DNA from 2 places in the Bradyrhizobium sp. HKCCYLRH2047 genome. Region 1 is predicted to be linked to the other one. Evidence: riboswitches for the same ligand, from Rfam matches in the RefSeq annotation. Region 1 holds a riboswitch; the other holds the start of a gene.
What was found. A riboswitch is a leader RNA that binds a small molecule or an ion and turns the genes downstream of it on or off. The one in region 1 is predicted to bind cobalamin.
Positions count from the first base shown of each region.

Region 2: another riboswitch for cobalamin. It lies ahead of ACQR1D_RS31165 (HupE/UreJ family protein); the one in region 1 lies ahead of ACQR1D_RS21255 (TonB-dependent receptor domain-containing protein).

Region 1 is NZ_JBNPUM010000008.1:401,293-412,195, forward strand. Features, by position in the region: gene ACQR1D_RS21220 (acetolactate synthase 3 large subunit) at 1-792, shown strand, start outside; gene ACQR1D_RS21225 (threonine dehydratase) at 1,059-2,042, shown strand; gene ilvN (acetolactate synthase small subunit) at 2,219-2,761, shown strand; gene ACQR1D_RS21235 (class I SAM-dependent methyltransferase) at 2,765-3,454, shown strand; gene ACQR1D_RS21240 (LysE family translocator) at 3,726-4,328, shown strand; gene ilvC (ketol-acid reductoisomerase) at 4,479-5,498, shown strand; gene ACQR1D_RS21250 (hypothetical protein) at 5,815-6,393, opposite strand; gene ACQR1D_RS21255 (TonB-dependent receptor domain-containing protein) at 6,469-8,529, opposite strand; cobalamin riboswitch at 8,641-8,858, opposite strand; gene ACQR1D_RS21260 (DUF2336 domain-containing protein) at 9,065-10,177, opposite strand; gene ACQR1D_RS21265 (SDR family oxidoreductase) at 10,720-10,903, shown strand, end outside.
Region 2 is NZ_JBNPUM010000022.1:37,504-48,406, forward strand. Features, by position in the region: gene ACQR1D_RS31135 (precorrin-2 C(20)-methyltransferase) at 1-163, opposite strand, end outside; gene ACQR1D_RS31140 (precorrin-8X methylmutase) at 160-792, opposite strand; gene cobG (precorrin-3B synthase) at 785-2,056, opposite strand; gene cobN (cobaltochelatase subunit CobN) at 2,053-5,475, opposite strand; gene cobW (cobalamin biosynthesis protein CobW) at 5,485-6,522, opposite strand; gene ACQR1D_RS31160 (DUF1636 domain-containing protein) at 6,543-6,938, opposite strand; gene ACQR1D_RS31165 (HupE/UreJ family protein) at 6,942-7,574, opposite strand; cobalamin riboswitch at 7,694-7,886, opposite strand; gene cobU (bifunctional adenosylcobinamide kinase/adenosylcobinamide-phosphate guanylyltransferase) at 7,921-8,457, shown strand; gene cobO (cob(I)yrinic acid a,c-diamide adenosyltransferase) at 8,474-9,082, shown strand; gene ACQR1D_RS31180 (cobyric acid synthase) at 9,087-10,580, shown strand; gene cbiB (adenosylcobinamide-phosphate synthase CbiB) at 10,567-10,903, opposite strand, start outside.

The DNA of each region.
Region 1 (10,903 bases):
CCGATCATCGGCGATTGCGGCGATGTGCTCGCCGACATCCTGCAGGTGTTCAGGGCCGAGGCGAAGAAGCCGGACATCAAGTCGTGGTGGCAGGAGATCGCCGTCTGGCGCGCGCGCAACTCGCTGGCCTACAAGCCGAACCGCGACGTGATCATGCCGCAATATGCGATCCAGCGGCTGTTCGAGCTGACGCGCGGGCGCGATACCTACATCACGACCGAGGTCGGCCAGCACCAGATGTGGGCGGCGCAGTTCTACGGCTTCGAGGAGCCGCACCGCTGGATGACCTCGGGCGGCCTCGGCACCATGGGCTACGGCCTGCCGGCGGCGATCGGCGTGCAGGTGGCGCATCCCGACAGCCTGGTCATCGACATCGGCGGCGACGCCTCGGTGCAGATGACGATGCAGGAGATGTCGACGGCCGTGCAGTACGAGCTGCCGGTCAAGATCTTCATCCTCAACAACCAGTACATGGGCATGGTGCGGCAGTGGCAGCAGCTGCTGCACGGCAACCGCCTGTCGCATTCCTACTCGGAGGCGCTGCCGGACTTCGTCAAGCTCGCCGAAGCCTATGGCGGCGTTGGTCTGCAGGTCAGCAAGCCCGGCGACCTCGACGGCGCGATCAAGGAGATGATCTCGGTCAAGAAGCCGGTGCTGTTCGACTGCCGCGTCGCCGCGCTCGAAAACTGTTTCCCGATGATCCCCTCGGGTAAGGCGCACAACGAGATGATCCTGCCGGCCGAGGCATCCGATCCGGCCGCGGCGTTCGCGGGTGGCAAGGCGCTGGTGTGAGTTCGACAGGAGTGATGGTGCGGTGATGGCACGCGCGTTCGGCAGTCTGGCTCTCAACCTCTCCCCGCTTGCGGGGGCGCGACGAGCTTCGCTCGCGCTGAGAGGTCGGATCGCATCGCCAGATGCGATCCGGGTGAGGGGGTACAGGTCTCACCACGCGCAAGTCCCGTGCGTCTGCCCCTCACCCCGACCCTCTCCCCGTAAGAACGGGGAGAGGGAGCGCAGCGGCGCCTGGAGCTGTCCGCTTCTGACAAATGAGCAATTCCATGTTCACGCTCGCTGAGCTCGAAGCCGCCCACGCCATCGTCGCCGCCGCGGTGCCGGCGACGCCCGCGCATGCGTGGCCGTTGCTGGCGCAGCGGCTGGGGACGCACGTCGTCGTCAAGCACGAGAACCACACCCCAGCCGGGGCCTTCAAGGTGCGCGGCGGGCTGGTCTATGTCGACAGCCTCAAGCGCACGCAGCCCGATGTCCGCGGCCTGATCACCGCGACGCGCGGCAATCATGGCCAGAGCATCGCCTTCGCCGGCCGCCGCAACGGCCTGCCGGTGACGATCTACGTGCCCCGGGGCAACTCGGTCGAGAAGAACCGCGCGATGGCGGCGTTCGGCGCTGCGCTGATCGAGCATGGCAGCGACTTCCAGGAGGCGCGCGAGGAAGCCGGGCGTCACGCTGCGCGCGACGGCCTGCACATGGTGCCGTCGTTCCATCGCGATCTCGTGCGCGGTGTCGCCACCTACGCGCTGGAGCTGTTGCGCAGCGCCCCCGATCTCGACGTGCTTTACGTCTCGATCGGGCAGGGCTCCGGCATCTGCGGCTGCATCCTCGCGCGCGATCTCCTGGGCCTGAAGACCGAGATCGTCGGCGTGCAGTCGACCGAGGCGCCGTCCTACGCGCTGTCGTTCGCCGCGCGGACGGTGGTGACGACCAACAGCGCCGACACCCACGCCGATGGTCTCGCCACGCGCAGCCCGGATGCGGATGCGCTCGCGATCATCCTGAAAGGCGCCTCGCGGATCGTGCAGGTCAGCGACGCCGAGATCGCCGAGGCCGTGCGCATCCTGTGGACCGACACGCATAATCTCGCCGAAGGCGCTGGTGCGGCGTCGCTCGCAGCCGCCTTGCAGGAAAAGGGCAGGCTGGCCGGCAAGCGCGTCGGTCTGGTGCTGACCGGCGGCAACATCGATCTCGATTTGTTCAGGCGCTGGGTGCTGCCGGCAGCAACCGAAGAAATGGCGGAGTTGTCGTAATGGGCACTCCGCTCACTCCACATACCGCCGTCATGCCCGGGCTTGACCCGCCTGCGCGGCCGAAGCCGCTTCGGCGCGGCGAAGGCCCGGGCATCCACGATGCCGCACGCGCGACGCTCGACGTGGATGGCCGGGACAAGCCCGGCCATGACGGATGAAATTCTAAGGGGACACCAATGAACCAGCCAGCCTCCGCCTATTTCATCGAAGACCGCCACGATCCGAACGAAACGCACACGCTTGCCGTGCTGGTGCAGAACGAGCCCGGCGTGCTGGCGCGGGTCATCGGCCTGTTCTCGGGGCGCGGCTACAACATCGAGAGCCTCACCGTCTCCGAGACCGAGAGCCAGAAGCACCTGTCGCGCATCACCATCGTCACGACCGGCACGCCGATGGTGATCCAGCAGATCAAGCATCAGCTCGACCGCATGATCCCGGTCTATCGCGTCGTCGACATGACGCTGACGAAACGCGCGATCGAGCGCGAGCTGGCGATGGTCAAGGTGCGCGGCATCGGCGAGCCGCGCGTCGAGGCGCTGCGGCTGGCGGATGCGTTCCGCGCCCGCGTGATCGACGCCACGACCGAGAGCTTCGTGTTCGAGATCACAGGCAACACCGACAAGATCACGCAATTCATCGATCTGATGCGTCCGCTGGGCCTGGTGGAAGTCGCCAGGACCGGCATTGCGGCGATCGGGCGGGGACCGGAAGGGATGTGAGCCATGCTGGCGCGCGACTGGTACTACAACGAACGCAACCGGATCGGTCTCGATCATGCCGTGGCCTCGATCTACGGTTCGGGCGACGATGCCGACGAGCGTGCGCGCGCCGCGTTGAAGATGCTCGGTGTCAAGCCGGGCTGGCGGGTGGCCGACATCGGCTGCGGCAATGGCGTGCTGGCGACGGAAGCGGCGCTGATGGGGGCCGTGGTAGACGCCATCGACATCTCGCCGGCGATGCTGGCGCTGACCAAGATCTACACCCGCGACCGCCGTACCGCGGTGCGGATGCATTCGGCGGGGCTGCTGTCGTTCGCCTATGAGCCTGCCACCTATGACCTGATCGCCAGCGAGTTCACGCTGCACCACCTGCCGGATTTCTGGAAGGCGGTGGCGCTGGCACGGATCTTCGCGGCGCTGAAGCCGGGCGCGCAGTTCTTCCTGCGCGACATCGTCTATGTCTCCATGCCCGACGGCGCGGAGCGCTCGGTTGAGCAATGGGCGGATTTCAACATCAAGAACCACGACCTCGCCCGCGACAGCGTCATCACCCACATGCGCGACGAGAACTCCACCTTCGCCTGGGTGATGGAGCGCATGCTGACCGAGGTCGGCTTCGTCACGGTGTCCGCCGACTATCACGCCCCGATGCACGCGACCTACGTGCTGCAGAAGCCGGCGGGGCAGGGCTAGCTATGAGCGGCAGATTGGTGAGTCTCACTTTCGCGCAGGCGACGGTGCGCTCCCTCTCCCCGTTCTTACGGGGAGAGGGTCGGGGTGAGGGGCAGCCGCACGGGGAGCGTTCGCCGTTAGACCTGTACCCCCTCACCCGGATTGCACCTGGCGATGCAATCCGACCTCTCCCCGCAAGCGGGGCGAGGTTGCACTGCCCGCGCCGCGACAGGCGCGGCCGCCATGCGCAGGTGACCGCAAGTCAGTGCTTGCTTGCGGCGAGAACGTCCTGATGTCCCAGCAGCTCCTCATCGCCTTCGTCACCTTCGCCTTCGTGATGGCGTTCACGCCGGGGCCGAACAACATCATGCTGCTGTCGTCGGGCGTGACCCATGGCTTCCGCCGCACGGTGCCGCACATGATGGGCGTCAGCTTCGGCTTCGCCTTCATGGTCGGCGCGGTCGGCTTCGGGCTGGCCACGGTGTTCATCCGCTACCCGGTCCTGCAAGACGTTCTGAAATATCTCGGCGCGGCCTATCTGATCTACCTGGCGGTTGCGATCGCCTTGTCCGGATCGACCAAGCCTGAGGACACCACGCCGCGCGGCCCGATGTCGTTCTGGGGCGCGGCGCTGTTCCAGTGGGTCAACGCCAAGGGCTGGGTGATGGTGATCAGCACCATCACCGCCTATGCCGCGATTGCCAGCTTTCCGGCCAATGTCGGGCTGCAGGTCGCGATCAGCTTCGTGATGGCGATCGGCTCGACCATCACCTGGACCCTGTTCGGCACCGCACTGCGGCCGCTGCTGAGCTCCGACCGTGCGGTCCGCGCCTTCAACATCCTGATGGCCGCGCTGCTGCTCGCCTCGCTCTATCCCGTCTTCATGGACGCATGAAGGACGCCGCCGCCATGCGAGATCGGGGTTTCCAACGGGACCCAAAATGCTCTAGACACGGGCCGGATTTCGTCCGGGCGCAGCCGCCCGTGCCTCACCCAAGCGTCTGACTTTTCAGCCAATTCCGGCCATCTCAAAGAGGAAACGACAATGCGTGTCTACTACGATCGCGACGCCGATCTGAACCTGATCAAGGGCAAGAAGGTCGTCATCGTCGGCTATGGCAGCCAGGGCCACGCCCACGCGCTCAACCTGAAGGATTCCGGCGTCAAGGACGTCGCGATCGCGCTGCGCAAGGGCTCGGCCTCGGCCAAGAAGGCCGAAGGCGCCGGCTTCAAGGTGATGGAAGTCGCCGAGGCCGCGAAGTGGGCCGACCTCGTGATGATGCTGACCCCGGACGAGCTGCAGGGCGACATCTACCGCGAGCACCTGCACGACAACATGAAGCAGGGCGCCGCACTGGTGTTCGCCCACGGCCTGAACGTCCACTTCAACCTGCTCGACCCGCGCGCCGATCTCGACGTGCTGATGATCGCGCCGAAAGGCCCCGGCCACACCGTCCGCTCCGAGTACCAGCGCGGCGGCGGCGTGCCCTGCCTGATCGCGATCGCCAAGGATTCCTCGGGCAACGCCCATGACCTCGGCCTGTCCTACGCCTCGGCGATCGGCGGCGGCCGCGCCGGCATCATCGAGACCACCTTCAAGGAAGAGTGCGAGACCGACCTGTTCGGCGAGCAGGCGGTGCTGTGCGGCGGCCTGGTCGAACTGATCAAGGCCGGCTACGAGACGCTGACCGAGGCCGGCTACGCGCCGGAGATGGCCTATTTCGAGTGCCTCCACGAGGTCAAGCTGATCGTCGACCTGATCTATGAAGGCGGGATCGCCAACATGAACTACTCGATCTCCAACACCGCCGAGTACGGCGAGTACGTCACCGGCCCGCGCATCATCACGCCGGAGACCAAGGCCGAGATGAAGCGCGTGCTCGACGACATCCAGTCCGGCCGCTTCGCGCGCGACTGGATGCTGGAGAACAAGGTCAACCAGACCTCGTTCAAGGCGACCCGCGCCAAGCTTGCCCAGCACCCGATCGAGGAAGTCGGTGCCCGCCTGCGCGACATGATGCCCTGGATCAAGAAGGGCGCGCTGGTCGACAAGAGCAAGAACTGAGCTGTCATATTCGACGGTTGGGACCGCGGTAGCGCGGTCCCCGCCATCGGCTCAATCAAAAGCCTCCGTCCTTGTCGGGCGGAGGCTTTTTCGTGGCTGCGACGGCGAAGCGTGGTTCAGCCCGGCCGTTTGCAACACCCACAGCTGTCGTCCCTGCGAACGCAGGGACCCATAACCACCGGCTTTTGTTTTGCGAAGGACGATGATCCAGACCGTTTCCGCCAACTCACATCACGCGGTATGGGTCCCCGCGTTCGCGGGGACGACGGCAGTGGGCGGGAAGACGACGAGCGCCTAACCGCTGATGCTGGTTCGGTCAGGACGCCGTGTGCCGCGAAGCCAGCGGCGTGAGCAGGCGGACGATCTCACTGACCGCGACGAGGCCGACCAGCCAGGCGGCGCTGGTCAGGCCGAGGCGGGCGACGATCGGGAGCGTAAAGCTCGCGGCCCCGCCGAGTGCGGGCGTGGCGGCCAGCAGCACCAGCTCATAGGCGGCGTAGGCACTGAGGAGCGCGACGGCAAACGCGAGCGGCGCTGGTGCCGTGCGCAAAGCCGCCAGCGCCATGCGGGCCACGACGGTGGCGCTGAGCGCCGCGACACCGATCATGGCGCCCCAGGCCAGCGTGTTGGCATCGACCGGATAGTGCAGCGCGCCGAAGCCGACGCCCTGGTTGACCAGCCAGGCGCCGAGCATCACCGGCAGCGCCATGCGCAGCGGCAGCATGGCGGCGGCGATCACGGCGAAGGCCGCAAACGGCGTCGCGCAGGCGAACACGAAGCTCGCCAGCGCGCAGGCCGCTGTCAGCAGCGCGAAGCAGAACGCAGCGGCATGCCGTTGCGGAACGGGCGCGAGGCGAGCCCCGGAACCAGATCGGGCGAGAACGTCGAGAGTCATGGAACATCTCCTTCTATTGCGATTGTAGTCCATTTCGGCAGCTTCTGTCAGCCGCCGGGAGGTTGGTCGGCAGCGTCACTGCACACCGGAGCTCGCCACCCGGAGGCCGCCGAACACGCCGAAGCCCGGCGCGAGGAATCCGGTCGGGTTCTGGTAGTGACGGTTGAACAGGTTATCGATCCGGCCGAACAGCTTGACCTGGTCGGACAGCGCGTAGTCGCCGCGCAGGTTGACGATCGTGTAGCCGGGCGCGACGAGGCCCGTGGTCATGCCGTCGCGGCTGACATCGAGCCAGTCGCTGATCCGCAGCACGGTGGCCGACAGGCTCAGCGCGTCGGTCGGCAGCCAGGTCGCGGTGGCGCTCCATTTTTCCTTCGGCCGCCGCAATAGCTGCTGGCCGGTGGCCGCATCGACCGCGCGGGTGAAGGTGTAGTCTGCACGCAGCGAGATCCGGTCGGTGAGATCAGCCGTCACGAAGCTCTCGGTGCCTTCGGTGGTGGCGAGGCCGACATTGGCGTAGGAGGTGAAGGTGGCGTTGAAATTGATCAGGTTGGTGATGCTGTTGTGGAAGTAGGTCGCGCCGAAGCGGATGCGATCCGAAAACAGCGGCTGTTCGAAGCCGGCGTCGTAGCCGGTGCTCTGCTCCGGCTTCAGGTTGGGATTGGCGAAGAAGTTGAAGGCCAGAAAATCCTGGTGCAGCTGGCTCAAGGTCGGCGCCTTGAAGCCGGTGCCGTAGCTCGCCTTCAGCTTGGTCCCGGTGACCGGCAGGATCACCGCCGGCGCGATCCGGAAGGTGCCATGGCCGCCGAATTGCTCGTTGACGTCGTTGCGCAGGCTCGCCACCACGAACCAGCTTTTGGCGAACTCCGTCTGCAACTCGATGAAGCCGGCCTTGTTGCCGTTCTCGGCGGAAAGATCAGTTGTTTTCAGCCGCTCGGTCTGCTGCTCCAGCCCGACGACGAGATTGTTGTGCGGCGCCAGTTCGGTCACCGCGTGCCAGTCATATTTGATGCGTTCCCCCGTGGCGACCGCGGCCACGGGATTGCCGGCCGTCAGATCCGACGACCAGTTGTTCACGTAGTTGACGCCGAAGTAGTTCCTGATGCGGCCGCCGAGCAGCGACCACACGGCCTCTTCGCGTGTTGCCAGCTGGTGGACGGTGTGATTGCTCCTGATAGCATCGGGAACGCTGGGAAAGCCGCTGTCGCCGGTGAACAGCAGTGTGGCGTCGGTGTATCGAATCACCGAGTTCAACGTCCAGGCCTCGTTGAGATCGACGCCGAGCTTGGACGAGGCGGTCACGTTGTCGTAGGCGTTGCCGATCGCCTTCTGCCCGGCCGGGAGCAGTTGCCATGGTGTCACCGGCACGTCACCGGCGTGCAGGTGCGCGACATTGACCGCGTAGTTGACATTGTTTTGTGAGCCGCTGACGCCGGCCGACTGGTTGAAGGTCTTGAACGACCCGCTCTCGACCGAGGCGGTCGCCCGCGCCGGGCCGTCGCCCTTGCGCGTGATCACCGAGATCACGCCGCCGATCGCATCGGAGCCGTACAGCCCGCTCTGCGGCCCGCGCAGCACCTCGAGCTGCTGGATGTCGGCGGCGAGCAGATGCGCGAAATCGAACGCACCGTTGCTGTTGGTGACGTCGCCGACGTCGATGCCGTCGATGATGAGCTTGGTGTGGTTGGCATTGGTGCCGCGCATGAAGACGTTGGTCTGGCCGCCCGGGCCGCCGGCCTGCACGACGTTCAATCCGGGGACGGTGCTCAGGATGTCCGGCACCGTGCGGGCCTGCTGCGCGGCGATGTCCTTGTCGGTCACCACCGTGATCGCATTCGCGACGTTGGCGACCGGCGTCACGATGCCGGCCGGGCTGACCGCGACGGGCGGGCTGGCCGGCGATTCCGGCTTTGCCGCCGGCATCTGTTGATGCGCGGCGTTGCCGGCTCTGCGGGGGATGGCCGGTTTCGGAGCGATCGGCCGGTGCGGCGGGTCGACCTCGACCGGCGGCAGCAGATCGGGCGAGGCGGATTGCTGCGCCGTTGCGGGGGAGGGACCGAGCAGCGCGAACGACGAGAGGAGGCAGAACGACGACAGAAGGGCGCGACGGCGCCTGGCATGGGGAACGGGAGACACGAGTGACCTCGGCATGACGTCAGTGGCACGTCACCGCGAACGAGGTCTCATGCACGCCTTTGCAGGCCTGCCTGAAAACGATGCCAATAACGCCCCGACCGGCATCCTCGCGTGTGACCACGGCTGACGGCAGGTCTCCTGGCTCGCGGGTCGTCACCTCCACGTCGCCTTCCCGGGACCGAGATTTCCCAGTGGCCTCTGACGCGAGATTCGCCGCTTACAGTTGCGGGGGCAGCTGCGGCCTTCGGTCACGTCCCTTGCGAGACGCATCCGGCACCGCATTCCCTATTGAGCCCCGGTCGAGGGGCACCGTCGCCGTCACCGTAGGAGTGCGGGCGCACCAAAGTCAATCCAGCGCCCGGTGATCTCCTGGCGATAACGCGCTGGAGTGGATTGCGTGTGGCGAACTCTCTCGGCCGCCGCGTTCGGCGTGAGATACCCGGCGCCCGCGACGCCCCACAGCTGTCGTTCGCAGGGACGACAGCGGGATGTGAGGCGCGAATCAATTCCGGCGCGGATCGCTTGCGAGCGCCGCTTACTTCTCGACCTTGTTGTGCACCATCCAGAACCGCAGGGTGCGCTGGGCGGTGTCGAGGGACAGGCGGGAATAGTCGCGTTCCGCGAGCTTCAGCGTGTCGCTGTCGATGGCGTGCTTGATCGGCCGGTGGGTCAGGATCTTCGCCACCACCGACCAGGCCAGCCCGGCGGCACGGCAGGGGATCAGCACGATGTCGGTGCGCGGGCCCTCCAGCACCTTGGCCATCATCTCGGTCGGGACGTTGTTGAGCAGGCCGAGTGCGGCGGACACCTCGCCGAAGCGGCGGGTCTCGGCGAAGAAGGCGATGGCGGCATCGTTGAGCTCGTTCAGCCCCTTCATGCGCTTGACGGCCTCTTCGGCCAGCGTGAAGTCGCGCCCGATCAGGCCGCCGTCGCTGCGCGCAACGTCGGCGATCGCCTTGAGGATTTTCTTGATCTCCTGCTGCAACGCCGGCGGCGCCGAGGCCATCAACTTGGCGCGCACGGCTTCGGTTGCGCGGCGCAGGAGGTCGCGCAGATGCTTGGTAGGCAGGTCGATGCGCAGCCCGATGATCTCGGACAATTCGTCGTCGTCCTCGGCATGCGCCATCATCCCGGAATAGCCGGTCTCGGAGAAGCGCGCGGTCTGGTTGTTGGCAAGCTTGCGGATGACCCGGCGCTCGCCGCGGTCGACGATGATGTCGGTCACCGCCTCGGTCAGATGCGGGCGGCTGGAGATCGCCATCAGGTGATCCTGGCCCTTGGTCGCCGCGACCTCCACCAGCGTATGCTCGGTGAGCCGGCTCGAGTGCATCAGCACGTTCTCGGCCACCGAGATTTCGTCGTCGCGGGCGAGCTGCTGGATCAATTCGACGGGCGCATAGTCGACCGGCGCGAGATGCTTGCTGAGCTCGGCCCGCGCGCGGGTCTCGACCCGCGAGACCAGCATGCACAGCACGTTGTCGAACACCTTGATCTGGTCCTCGCTGAGGCGTTCGCCGTCATGCAGGAACAGGTTGGTGACCTGGCGCAGCGTGTTGACGCGCTTCGCCGAGGAGCCGCTGCGGACGGCTTCTTCGAGTTCGGTGATGATGGAGTTTTCTGAAAGCGGAAGCTGTTCTGGCTGTGACACGATCGCGCTCGTTGGTCCGGATTGCCGGAGCGACAGCAACGCGTGTGGGATCCGCTGCAAGGCTTTCGGCCGGGGCAGTTTTCGGCACGGGCGATAACAATGCGTTAGGGGCGGAGGGCGTAGTACTCCGGGGAAACACGGATACGGAAAATTAAGACGATACGCATAGAGGGGAAGACGGGTCGGAGCCCGGCCTTTCGGAGATTCGCCGGACAATCGATGGAATGAGGTGCGATCACCTCCTTGCAGACCCGGCGAAGACAGGCGAGCGAGGCGGAAAGGTTAACGATCTCATAAGGTCACAAACCTTCCTTCATCCAGTTTGGTCGCTGCCCTCGATCTCACGTCAGCTCTCATCCTCTCAAGCATTGAAACTTAAATCCCATTCTTGCCGCGGCCGTTTTGCCGACGCGCCGTGCGTTGCGTGCCGTATTCCGTTGTTCCGGGGCAGGCTCGGCGGGTGATGACCTCACGCGAAAAATCAGCGCCAGCATCTTGCCGCATCCCGTGCGATAATCGCCGCGCAAATCGTTGAGGTCCCCATGAAATCCGTCGTCATCACCGGCGCATCCACCGGCATCGGGTTCGCCTGTTCGAAGCACCTGCTCGCGCGCGGCTTTCGCGTGTTCGGCAGCGTTCGCAAGCAGGCCGATGCAGACCGTCTGCGCAGCGAGCTCGGCGCCAACTTCACGCCGCTGCTGTTCGACGTGACCGACGAGGCGGCGG
Region 2 (10,903 bases), on a different contig from region 1:
CGTTGCCTTCCATGCCGCGCTTGGCAAAGAACGCCACCACATCGACGGACCGGACCAGGCCGGCGGCGCGCAAGGTCAGATAGCGAACGTCGCCCGGACCGACGCCGATGCCGTACAGCGTGCCGGGATGAGCCGAGCCCGCGATGGTGTCTAAGAGGCTCATTCGACGTCGCTCGCGATGGCATTCACCGCCGCGACCGCCATCGCGCTGCCGCCCTTGCGGCCCTTCACGATCAGATACGGCACCCGGCCATCGGCCGCGAGCGCCTCCTTGGACTCCCGCGCTCCAACGAACCCAACCGCCGTCCCGATCACCGCAGCCGGTCGCGGCGCGCCCTGATCGAGCATGTCGAGCAGATGAAACAGCGACGTCGGCGCATTGCCGATCGCCACCAGGGCGCCGCCGAGATGCGGCCGCCACAGCTCCAGCGCCGCGGCGGATCGGGTGGTCCCAAGCTTCGCGGCAAGCGCGGGCACCTCGGGCGCCTCGAGCGTGCAGATGATCTCGTTCCTCGCCGGCAGCCGCGCCCGCGTGATCCCCTGCGCCACCATCTTGGCATCGCACAGGATCGGCGCACCGCGATCGAGCGCCGCCCGCGCCTCTGCGGCGAAATGTTCGGACATCGCGATGTCGGAGGTGATCTCGACCATGCCGCAGGCATGGATGATACGCACGGCGATCTTCTCTTCCAGTCCCTGGAAGCGCGACAGGTCGGCCTCGGCGCGGATGGTCGCGAACGAGCGGCGGTAGATCTCCGCGCCGTCCTTGATGTAGTCGCGGAGCTCAGACATCGGCCTTTTCTTTCGTTTCGAACAGCCCGCCGCCATCGATCTCGGAGGGATCGAGCATGCCGCAGGGCTCGCTCTTCACCGTGCCGTGGCGGACGATGTGATAACCTTTGGCCTCGCCGACCAGCACGACGTCCGCGGCCGCCGATCGCGCGCAGCCCTTGGCGCAGCCGGAGACGTGCAGCGTGCCGTTGAATCCCGTCCGGGCCATCGCATCGGCGATCATGCGGGCATGCTGCCGCGTCGCCAATTCCGTGGACGGACAGCAGCCGGCGCCCGAGCAGGCGTCGATGCGCATCAGTGGATCGGCGTCGTCGACGACCAGGCCGAGCCGGGCTGCGTCCGCCACCAATTGCCCTGCACTCACGGCGCCCGCGACGACATATAGCGCGCGCCATGGTGACAGGCGGACCTCGGCGACATCATGTGCCGCGAGCACGGCCGTAAGCCGCGCCAGCGCGTCGCTATCGATGCGGCCGAACGGCACGCCGAGACCGACGGCGCAGGTTTGATCCGTGAGAGCAATGACGCCGCAATGTCGCTGCCCCATGGCGGCTGACGGTGGCGCGATGTCGGAAACGTCAAGGTTCAGCTCTGCGCTGACCGCGGCGATCGCGGACGGCGGCAACGTCGCGGAGCGGCGCGTGGGGCTAAGTTGCAGCACCAGCCGCGCGAGGTGAACGGCCGTCGATGCCGCGTCGATCACGGCTGTCGTTCCGAGCCACACGGGATCATCGGAACCCGCAATGCCGACGGCGACACGCCTCCCCCGAGTGCCGCCACAGGCGACGAGACGAACATCCGCGGCGAGCTCCGTCAGCGGCAGCCGGCCGCCGCCGTCCAGCGCAAAGCCGAACTTGGGCGGCAGCGCATGGAGCGTCTGATCCGAGGCCAGCAACGTCTCCAGCTCGGCCGCGACGGGTCGCATGTCGGCCCGTTCGGCCGGGTCGTGTCCCGCCAGCGGATTGACGACGATGTTGCGGATGGCTTCGAGCTCGGCGCTGTCATCGAGCAGGCCGAGCGATGCCATCAGCTCCCACAGCGGCACGAGCGTCTCGGACGATACGCCACGTATCTGCAGATTGGCGCGGCGCGTGAGGTCGATCTCGCCGTTGCCGTAACGCCGCGCGGCCTCGGCAAGCTCGCGCAGCGTCGACACCGGCAGCGCGCCGCCATGCGGCCGGACGCGAACGATCAACCCGTCGCCGCTCGGCATCGGACGCCGCGCGCCCGGACACCAGCCCTTGATCTCGACCGCGGCGCTCACGACACGCTCTCCTTTTGCGTGAGGCGCGCGCGAGCCTGCACGATCTCGTCAGCGACCGCATTGCGGCGCGGCACCCAAAGCCGCCGGCGCAGCGCATCCTCGAACCGCGAGACGATCGCGGCGACGGCCGCAGGATTGCGCGCGACCATGCCGTCCAGCACAGCTTCGTCACGCAGCAGCGCGCCATGCGCCAGATCGAACAGGTGCTCGGCGACGGCATCGGAGGTGGCCGCAAAGGCATAGAGCGCGTCGACGCCCTGCGCGATCTCGGCCACGCCGCGATAGCCGTGAGCGAGCATTCCGTTGATCCACCGCGGATTGGCGAGACGGCCGCGGACCACGCGGGCAATCTCCTCGCTGAAGCTCCGCGCCGTCGGCGCCTCCGGACGGCTGGTGTCGAGATGCAGCAGCGCGGGCGACGCGCCAAGCGACGCTGCGGCGGCGGCAAAACCTCCGGCGAAATCGGCGACCTCCTCGCCATCGAGCAGGTCGCGCTCACGATCGTCCTGCGGATGCACGAGGGCATCGGCGCTGCGGACGCGGGCGCGAAACGTGTCGGAGGCCGACGCGCCGTCATGCGCTCCGCCAAAACTGTAAGCGGTGCTGTCGAGATACGCCTCGCCGAGCTGCGACCGGCTCGTCCAGTCCATCCCGAGCGCGAGATCGGAGGCAACGGCGCCGTAGCTGCCGGGCGCGCCGCCGAACACGCGCGCCAGGCTCTCGCCGCGCCGCCGGGCCGCGGCCAGCGGATTGTCGGCATCGTCCTCGTCGAGCGCCGCCACCTTCTGCACGGCGAGATCGAACAGCGCGATCTGCGCTTCGAACAGGTCGCGGAACAGCCCCGAGATCCGCAGCGTCGCATCGATGCGCGGGCGATCGAGCATCGCCAACGGCAGCACATCGACGCCCGTGACGCGATTGGAGTTGAGATCCCAGCGCGGCCGCACGCCGAGATAAGCCAAGGCCTGGGCCAGATCGTCACCGCCGGTACGCAGCGATGCTGACGCCCAGAGATCGAGCATGAGCGCGCGCGGATAGTCGCCATGGTCCTGCAGATAGCGCCGGATCACCTCGTCGGCGGCGCGCTGGCCAACCAGAGCCGCAGTGCGGGTCGGAATCGCGCGCGGGTCGATCGCGGTCAGATTGCGGCCCGTGGGCAGCACGTCGAGACGGCCGCGGCTCGGCGCGCCGGCGGGACCGGCGACGACGCGCCGGCCATCGAGCGCGGCGAGCAACGCGCTGCGCTCGGCCGCCGCGCTCCCGTCAATCCGGGCTGCGATGTCGGCGCGATCGATAGTCGCTGCCGCCTGTCCCGTGGCCGCAATGATCGCATCGGCCAACAGGCCGGTCGCCGCCGTGTCGGGCGCCTGCCCGAACACGTGCAGGCGGTCACGCACCGCGAGCTCCTTGATGTCGCAGAGCTGCGCATCGAGCTGCGCGATCGCCTCGCGTCCGGCCATGGCACGGTCGAGCCCGCAATCGGCGGCCAAGCCGCTCTGCCAGGCTCGCGCGACGATCTCCTCCTCGAGCAGCTTCAAGCGGCGTTTGTCGAGACCATCCGCCTCGGCATACTCCTCGACCAGCCCCTCCAGCTCCAGCAAGGGTCCGTGCAGGCCGGCCTGCGACAGCGGCGGCGTCAGATGCCCGAGCGTCAGTGCCGACAACCGCCGCTTGGCCTGCATCGCTTCGCCGGGATTGTTGACGATGAAGGGGTAGATCACCGGCAACGGGCCCAGCACGGCCTCCGGCCAGCACGCGCTCGAGAGCGCCAGCGCCTTGCCCGGCAGCCATTCCAGCGTGCCATGCGCACCCAGATGAATCAGCGCATCGATCCGCTCGGCCTCACGAAGATGCGCGTAGAGCGCGACGAAAGCGTGCCGCGGCGGCACGCTGGTGTCGTGATAGCCGGACTTGCGGTCGGCGCGATGGCCACGATCCGGCTGCAACAAAATCAGCAGTTTTCCTGTACGCAGCACCGGGAAACGGAACGCGCCATCCCGGAATGCCGGGTCGACATCTGCCTCTCCCCAGGTGTCGTGCAAGGCGCGCTGCAGATCATCCGGCAACAGCGCCAGTGCGGACTGATAGGCTGCGAGCGGCACGACGAGCTCATCTGCCTGGTCCCGCAGCAGCGCTTCGATGTCGTCGGCGATCGGCGCTGCGCGGCCGATGTCGTACCCGCTGTCCGCCAACAGCCGCGCGATCGCGGCCGCGCTTGCGCTGGTGTCGAGACCGACCGCATAGCCGCGGCGGCCGCCGCGTGCCGGATAATCGGACAGCACCAGCACCACGCGCCGTTCGCTGGCCGGCAGCGCGCGCAATTGCGCCCATCGCGCCGCGAGCCGGGCGACGTAAGCAATACGGTCCTGTTGAGGCACATAACGCATCGCGCTGAACTGCAGACGCTCGTCCGCCGGTGCCTCACCCTTGAACGCAATCGGGCGCGCCAGCAGCCGGCCGTCGAGCTCCGGCAGCACGACATTCATCGCAAGGTCCGTCGGCGACAGTCCACGCGCCGAGGAAGCCCAGGCTTCCTCGGTGCTCTGTGCCTGGATGATCTGCAGAACCGGCGCGTCCGCGAGGTCGAGCGCCGTTGTGCCGTCCTCGCGCTGCGCCGAGAACGCGGTCGCGTTCAAGATGACCGCAGGACGCCGGTGCCGGACCAGTCGCGCCAGCGCATCGCCGATGCTGGGATCCTTCAGGCTGGTCACCGCGACCGCGACCGCCGCCAGCCCTTCGGCTTCGATCGAACGCATCAATTCCGCAATCCCGGCCGTATCGGCGGCAAGCAGGCTCGCACGGTAGAACACGATCAGCGCGCTCGGCCGTGCATCATCGTGGCTGCAGAGGTCATCGATGCCGACCGCGCCGCGGTCGCGCGCGAAGCCGACGATGGAGCCGAGCGCGAGCGGCTCGCCAAACGGCGCGTCACCGCCAAGCAGGCTCGCGAGATAATGCAGCGCCTCGCGCGCATTGCCGACGCCGCCCTCGTGCAGATAGCCATAGAGCCGCGACGTCGCGTCGTGCGGCAAGGTCGAGAGCGCATCGAGCCGGTCGTCGGCGCGATCGTCGCCCGGCAGTGCCGCGAACAGGATGTTGCGGCTGCGGCACACCGACGCGATGCGCTCCAGCCCGTAGCGCCAATAGTCGAGCCCACCGAGACAACGCACGACGACGGCGCGCGCCCCGAGCACGACGCGGTCGACATAGAGATCGACCGACATCGGATGCTTCAGCCGCTTCAGGCTGGCGAGGCGCAGGCTGGGCAGCTCGGTCGACGTCGCGGTCCAGGCTTCGGCCAACGCCGACAGGTCGGTGTCCGAGAACGACAGCACGACGATCTCGGCCGGCGACTGCGCAAGATCCACGGCCTGTTCGAGGTCGTCGAGATCCCCGCCCGTTGTCGCCAGCAGGTGCATCGGTGACGCCTACCCTGTGATCAGGCTCTGGATGGCGGCGGCATCGAGGCCGCGCTCGCCGATGATCACCAACCGCCCCTGCCGCGATTCGCCCGAGCGCCACGGGCGCTCGAACTGATGCTGGATGCGGCTGCCCACGGCCTGCACCAGGAGGCGCAGCGGCTTGCCGGCAACTTCCACGAACCCTTTCACCCGCAAGACATCATGCGCATCGACGGCGGCCGCGATCCGGTCGACGAGCGCATCGGGCGAGGCCTGCGCCGGGACGTCGAGCACGAAGCTCTCAAAATCGTCGTGATCATGCTCGGCCTCGTTGTCGTGATGCGACGGCCGGGCGGCGAGATCGTCCTCCGCTGCGGCGCCGAGCCCGAGCAGCACCGACGCCGACAGCCTGCCATGCTCGGTCGCGATCACCTTGACCGCGCGCTGCACCTTGGCGGCGATCTCGGCGGCGACATCCTTGCGCTGCCCCTCGCTCATCAGATCGCTCTTGTTCATCACGACGAGATCGGCGCACAGCAACTGGTCCTCGTAGACCTCCTCCAGCGGGTTGTCGTGATCGAGCGAGGCATCGGTGGCGCGCTGCGCCGCGAGCGCTTCCGGATCGTCGGCGAAGCGGCCCGCAACCACCGCCGGGCCGTCGACGACCGCCACGACGCCGTCGACCGTGACACGCGTCGCGATCTCGGGCCAGTTGAAGGCCTGCACCAGCGGCTTCGGCAGCGCCAGCCCCGAGGTCTCGATCACGATATGCTCCGGCGGCTCCTTCTGATCCAGCAGGCTCCTGAGCGCGGGCACGAAATCGTCGGCGACGGTGCAGCACAGACAGCCGTTCGACAGCTCGACGATGCGATCCTCCGGACAGTCCGGCACGCCGCAGCCCTTCAGGATGTCGCCGTCGATGCCGACGTCGCCGAACTCGTTGACGATGATGGCGAGCCGGCGGCCGTTCGCGGTCTCGATCAGATTGCGCACCAGCGTCGTCTTGCCGGCGCCGAGAAAACCGGTGACGATGGTGCAAGGCGTCTTGGCGAACGACTTCGTCATGGCGATGCGATCTCTCGGTTTCAGCGTGGCGCCGACAGCGCAGGCACGCGCGCGACGGTGTTCTTGCGGATGTATTCCGGGCGCTCGCGCCAGGCCGGCAGGCCCGCATCATGGCGCTGATGCAGCTGCGCGAATGCCAGCACATCCCGCGCATGCAGATCCGGATCGAGCGCGCCGAGCACATAGGTCCATTTGCCCGGCGCTGTCACCGCAACCGTGCACGCACGATTGCAGTTCGACAGGCACTCGACACCGACAACGGTGACGCCGGCGCGCTGCGCGGCCGGCACCGTCTCGATGGCTGCGAGCAAACGGGCACCGGCCCGCGGCTCGTCCGGCGGCGCAGCTTCAGGCGCCTGCGTGCGGCAGGTGACGCAGACGAACAGCGTCGTCTCTCCAGTCTCCGATGCGATCATCAATCAGCCGATCACGCCGGCGGCCGTTGCGGCGGCAACGCCGCCCACCAGCACGATGGCAGCGCCCGCGAGCCGCAGCGCCAGCGGCGCAGCCGCCTTGGCCTTCGCCGACAGCAGCCTGGTGCCGAGGAACGCACCGGCCGCGATGACGGTCTGGATCACGAGCAGCCCGGCGAGATAGGCTCCAAGCGGAGAGTTCTCGGCGCCGACGATCGATTCACCCAGCGCATATCCGTGGACGAGGCCGGTCACGGCGAACAGGCCGGCAACCGGCAACACGCCGAAACGCCCACGCATCACCACCACCAGCCCAACCACGGCGGTGGTCAGGCCGACCAGCAGCTCGGCAGCGGGGATGTTGGCCTTGGCCACATGCAGGCCGACGCCCGCGATCATCGCGGTGGTGAAGGCGAGCACCGGCGCGAAGCCGCGGCCCAGAAGAGCTGCAACGATGCCTGCGCCCACGATCGCCGCCAGATGGTCGATTCCGATGATGGGATGGCCGAGGCCGGACAGCATCCCCTGCGCAAACGTCTGCGGCAGCTTGCCGCCCATCATGTGATGCGCGAAGGCGGGATCGGCGGCGAGCAGCAACAGGCTCGCGGCTGCAAAGGTCGTGGTACGGGTCAACTTCATGGCCGTCTCCGTCGCTTGCCGGCTCCCCAGAGGACCGGACGATGCGCTGCATCCGACGGCATCCCGCCCATCCCGGCGGGATCAGAACCAGCATCGCGACTCCCCGCGCGACGGGTCGGCCAACAGCAATGTCGACGGCAGGTCTCCTGGCTCTCGGGTCGCTGCATCAGGCCACCTTCCCGGTTTCCCAGTGGTGTCTTGGCCTCACACTCGCCGATTACAGTTGCGGGGGCAGCCACGGCCTTGGGTCAAGAACCCGCACCGTGTTCCCTAAATCTCTCCTTTCGGAGAACCGTCATCTGTTAGATACGGGTCGCGCCAAAGCCCGTCAATCGGAATCGTCCCCATGGCCCCTGCCCCGCCGCACCCCGTCCTGCCGCGCCTGACGCTGGTGCTCGGCGGCGCGCGCTCGGGCAAGAGCCGCCATGCCGAGGCGCTCGTCACCGCCCTTCCGCCGCCCTGGACCTATGTTGCGACGGCGCAGGCGTTCGACGCCGAAATGACCGACCGGATCGCCCAGCACAAGGCGCGCCGCATTGAGGGATGGCAGACGCTGGAAACGACACATGATCTCGCCGGCCTCATCCGGGCACATGGAGATTCGGGCACGCCGATGCTGATCGATTGCCTGACGCTCTGGCTCAGCAATGTGATGCTCGCCGACATGGACGTACCGGCCAGATGTGCCGAGCTGATCGATGCGCTCAGGAGCGCGAATGGCCCCATCGTGGCCGTGTCCAACGAAGTCGGGCTGGGCATCGTGCCGGACAATGCGCTGGCGCGCGCCTTTCGCGACGCCCAGGGTCGACTGAACCAGGACGTCGCGGCCGTGGCCGATCGCGTGATCCTGATGGCGGCAGGACTGCCGCTGACTTTGAAGTGACAAGGAGAACATGCCCGTGACCGAAAGCGCCGACGATTCCCGCCACAAGGCGAAGATGGAGAACCGCAAGGCGGTGCAGGATGCCGAGGTCGCCTCCAAGACCGTGGAGAAGGGCCTGCTCATCGTTCACACCGGCAAGGGCAAGGGCAAATCGACGGCGGCGTGGGGCCTGATGCTGCGCGCGATCGGCCGCGGCTTTCGCATTGGCGTCGTGCAATTCGGCAAGGGCGCGTGGGAGACCGGCGAGCGCAAGGCCATCGAGACGTTCGGCGACCAGGTGTCGTGGCACACGCTCGGCGAAGGTTTTACGTGGGAAACCCAGGATCGCGCGCGCGACGTCGCCGCGGCCGAGCGCGCCTGGGCCAAGGCAAAGGAGCTGATGGCGGATCCGTCGATCCGGCTGCTCGTTCTCGATGAGCTCAACATCGCGCTGCGCTACGATCATCTTGATATCGCCGACGTCGTCGCCACGCTCGCAGGGCGCCGTCCCGATCTGCACGTCGTCGTCACCGGCCGCAACGCCAAGCCGGAGCTGATCGAGGCCGCCGATCTCGTCACCGAGATGAACCTCGTGAAGCATCATTTCGCGGCCGGCGTGAAGGCGCAGGAAGGCATCGAGTACTAGGCTCATGAGCGCGCGCGCCATCATGTTCCAGGGCACCGGCTCCGACGTCGGCAAATCGCTGATCGTCGCAGGACTCGCGCGCGCGCTGACATTGCGCGGCCTGAAAGTAGCGCCGTTCAAGCCACAGAACATGTCGAACAATGCCGCCGTCACCGCGGATGGCGGCGAGATCGGCCGCGCCCAGGCGCTGCAGGCGCGCGCGGCGCGGCGGCCAATGACGGTGCACATGAACCCGGTGCTGCTGAAGCCGCAAAGCGAGATCGGGTCGCAGGTGGTGGTGCAGGGCCGCGTCATCGGCAACGCCAAGGCGTCGGCCTATCAGGCGATGAAGCCGCAATTGATGAATGCGGTGCTCGAGAGCTTTCACCATCTGGCTGCTGATGCCGACATCGTGCTGGTCGAAGGCGCCGGCTCCGCCTCCGAGATCAACCTGCGCGCCGGCGATATCGCCAACATGGGTTTTGCCCAGGCGGTGCAGATTCCGGTGGTGCTGATCGGCGACATCGACCGCGGCGGCGTCATTGCGAGCCTGGTCGGCACCCAGGCGGTGATCGCGCCCGCGGATGCCGCACGCATCGCGGGTTTCCTCGTCAACAAGTTCCGCGGCGATCCGGCGTTATTCGCGTCGGGCATCAACGAGATCGCGCAGCGGACGGGCTGGACGTCGCTCGGGCTCATTCCGCATTTTTCCGATGCGCGCCGCCTGCCCGCCGAGGATGCGCTCGGACTGGCTGAACGCGGATCATCGGAAGGACGCAGGCCGAAGGTCGTCATCCTCGCCTATCCGCGCATCTCCAATTTCGACGAGTTCGATCCGTTGCGGCTGGAGGACGGAATCGACCTGCAGTTCCTGCGCCCGGGCACGCCGATTCCTGGCGACGCATCCATCGTGATCCTGCCGGGCTCGAAGGCGACGATCGCCGATCTCAGCGCCCTGCGTGACGCCGGCTGGGACATCGATCTCATCGCGCATCTGCGCCGCGGCGGCCGCGTGCTCGGCATCTGCGGCGGCTATCAGATGCTCGGACGCATGATCAGCGATCCCGACGGACACGAGGGGGCATCTGGTTCTGTCACGGGACTTGGGCTGCTTGACGTCGAAACGACCCTGACCGACGACAAGGCGTTGCGCGAGGTCCAGGGCACGCTGATGGACGGTCAATTGTCGTTTCACGGCTACGAGATGCATATCGGCCGCACCGAGGGATTGGCGACACAGCGCCCCTTCCTGACCTTCTCCGATGGCCGGCGCGATGGTGCCATCACGGCCGATGGCCTGGTTGCCGGCTGCTACGTACATGGCCTGTTCGCCGACGACGGCCTGCGTAGCCACTGGCTGCGCGGCCTCGGCTCGACGACGAGCGGCCTCGTCTATGAGACCGATGTGGACACGACGTTGGATGCATTCGCGGCGCATCTCGAGCGCTACGTCGACGTTGACCGTATCCTGGCATTGGCGAGCAAACCCGCGCCCCCCGTGGCGACTACAGGATCCTGACCAGGACGAGGCCTGCGACGACCGCCGCCTGAACCAGACACGCCAGCCGATACAGCCGCAGGGCACGCCGGATGTCGGACGCGTCGAGATCGGCGCGCCCGTCTCCCATCCAGGCATCGGTGACGAGATGACCGTGATAGACGCGCGGCCCTGCCAAGCGCAATCCAAGCGCACCGGCCATCGCCGCTTCCGGCCAGCCGGCATTGGGCGAACGATGCTTCGATGCATCGCGTGCAACGTCTCGCAGTGCGGCCGAAGCCGAAGCGTTGGGGATGCAGACCGCAGCGGCTGCGATCCACAGCGCGGACAGGCGCGAGGCCGGC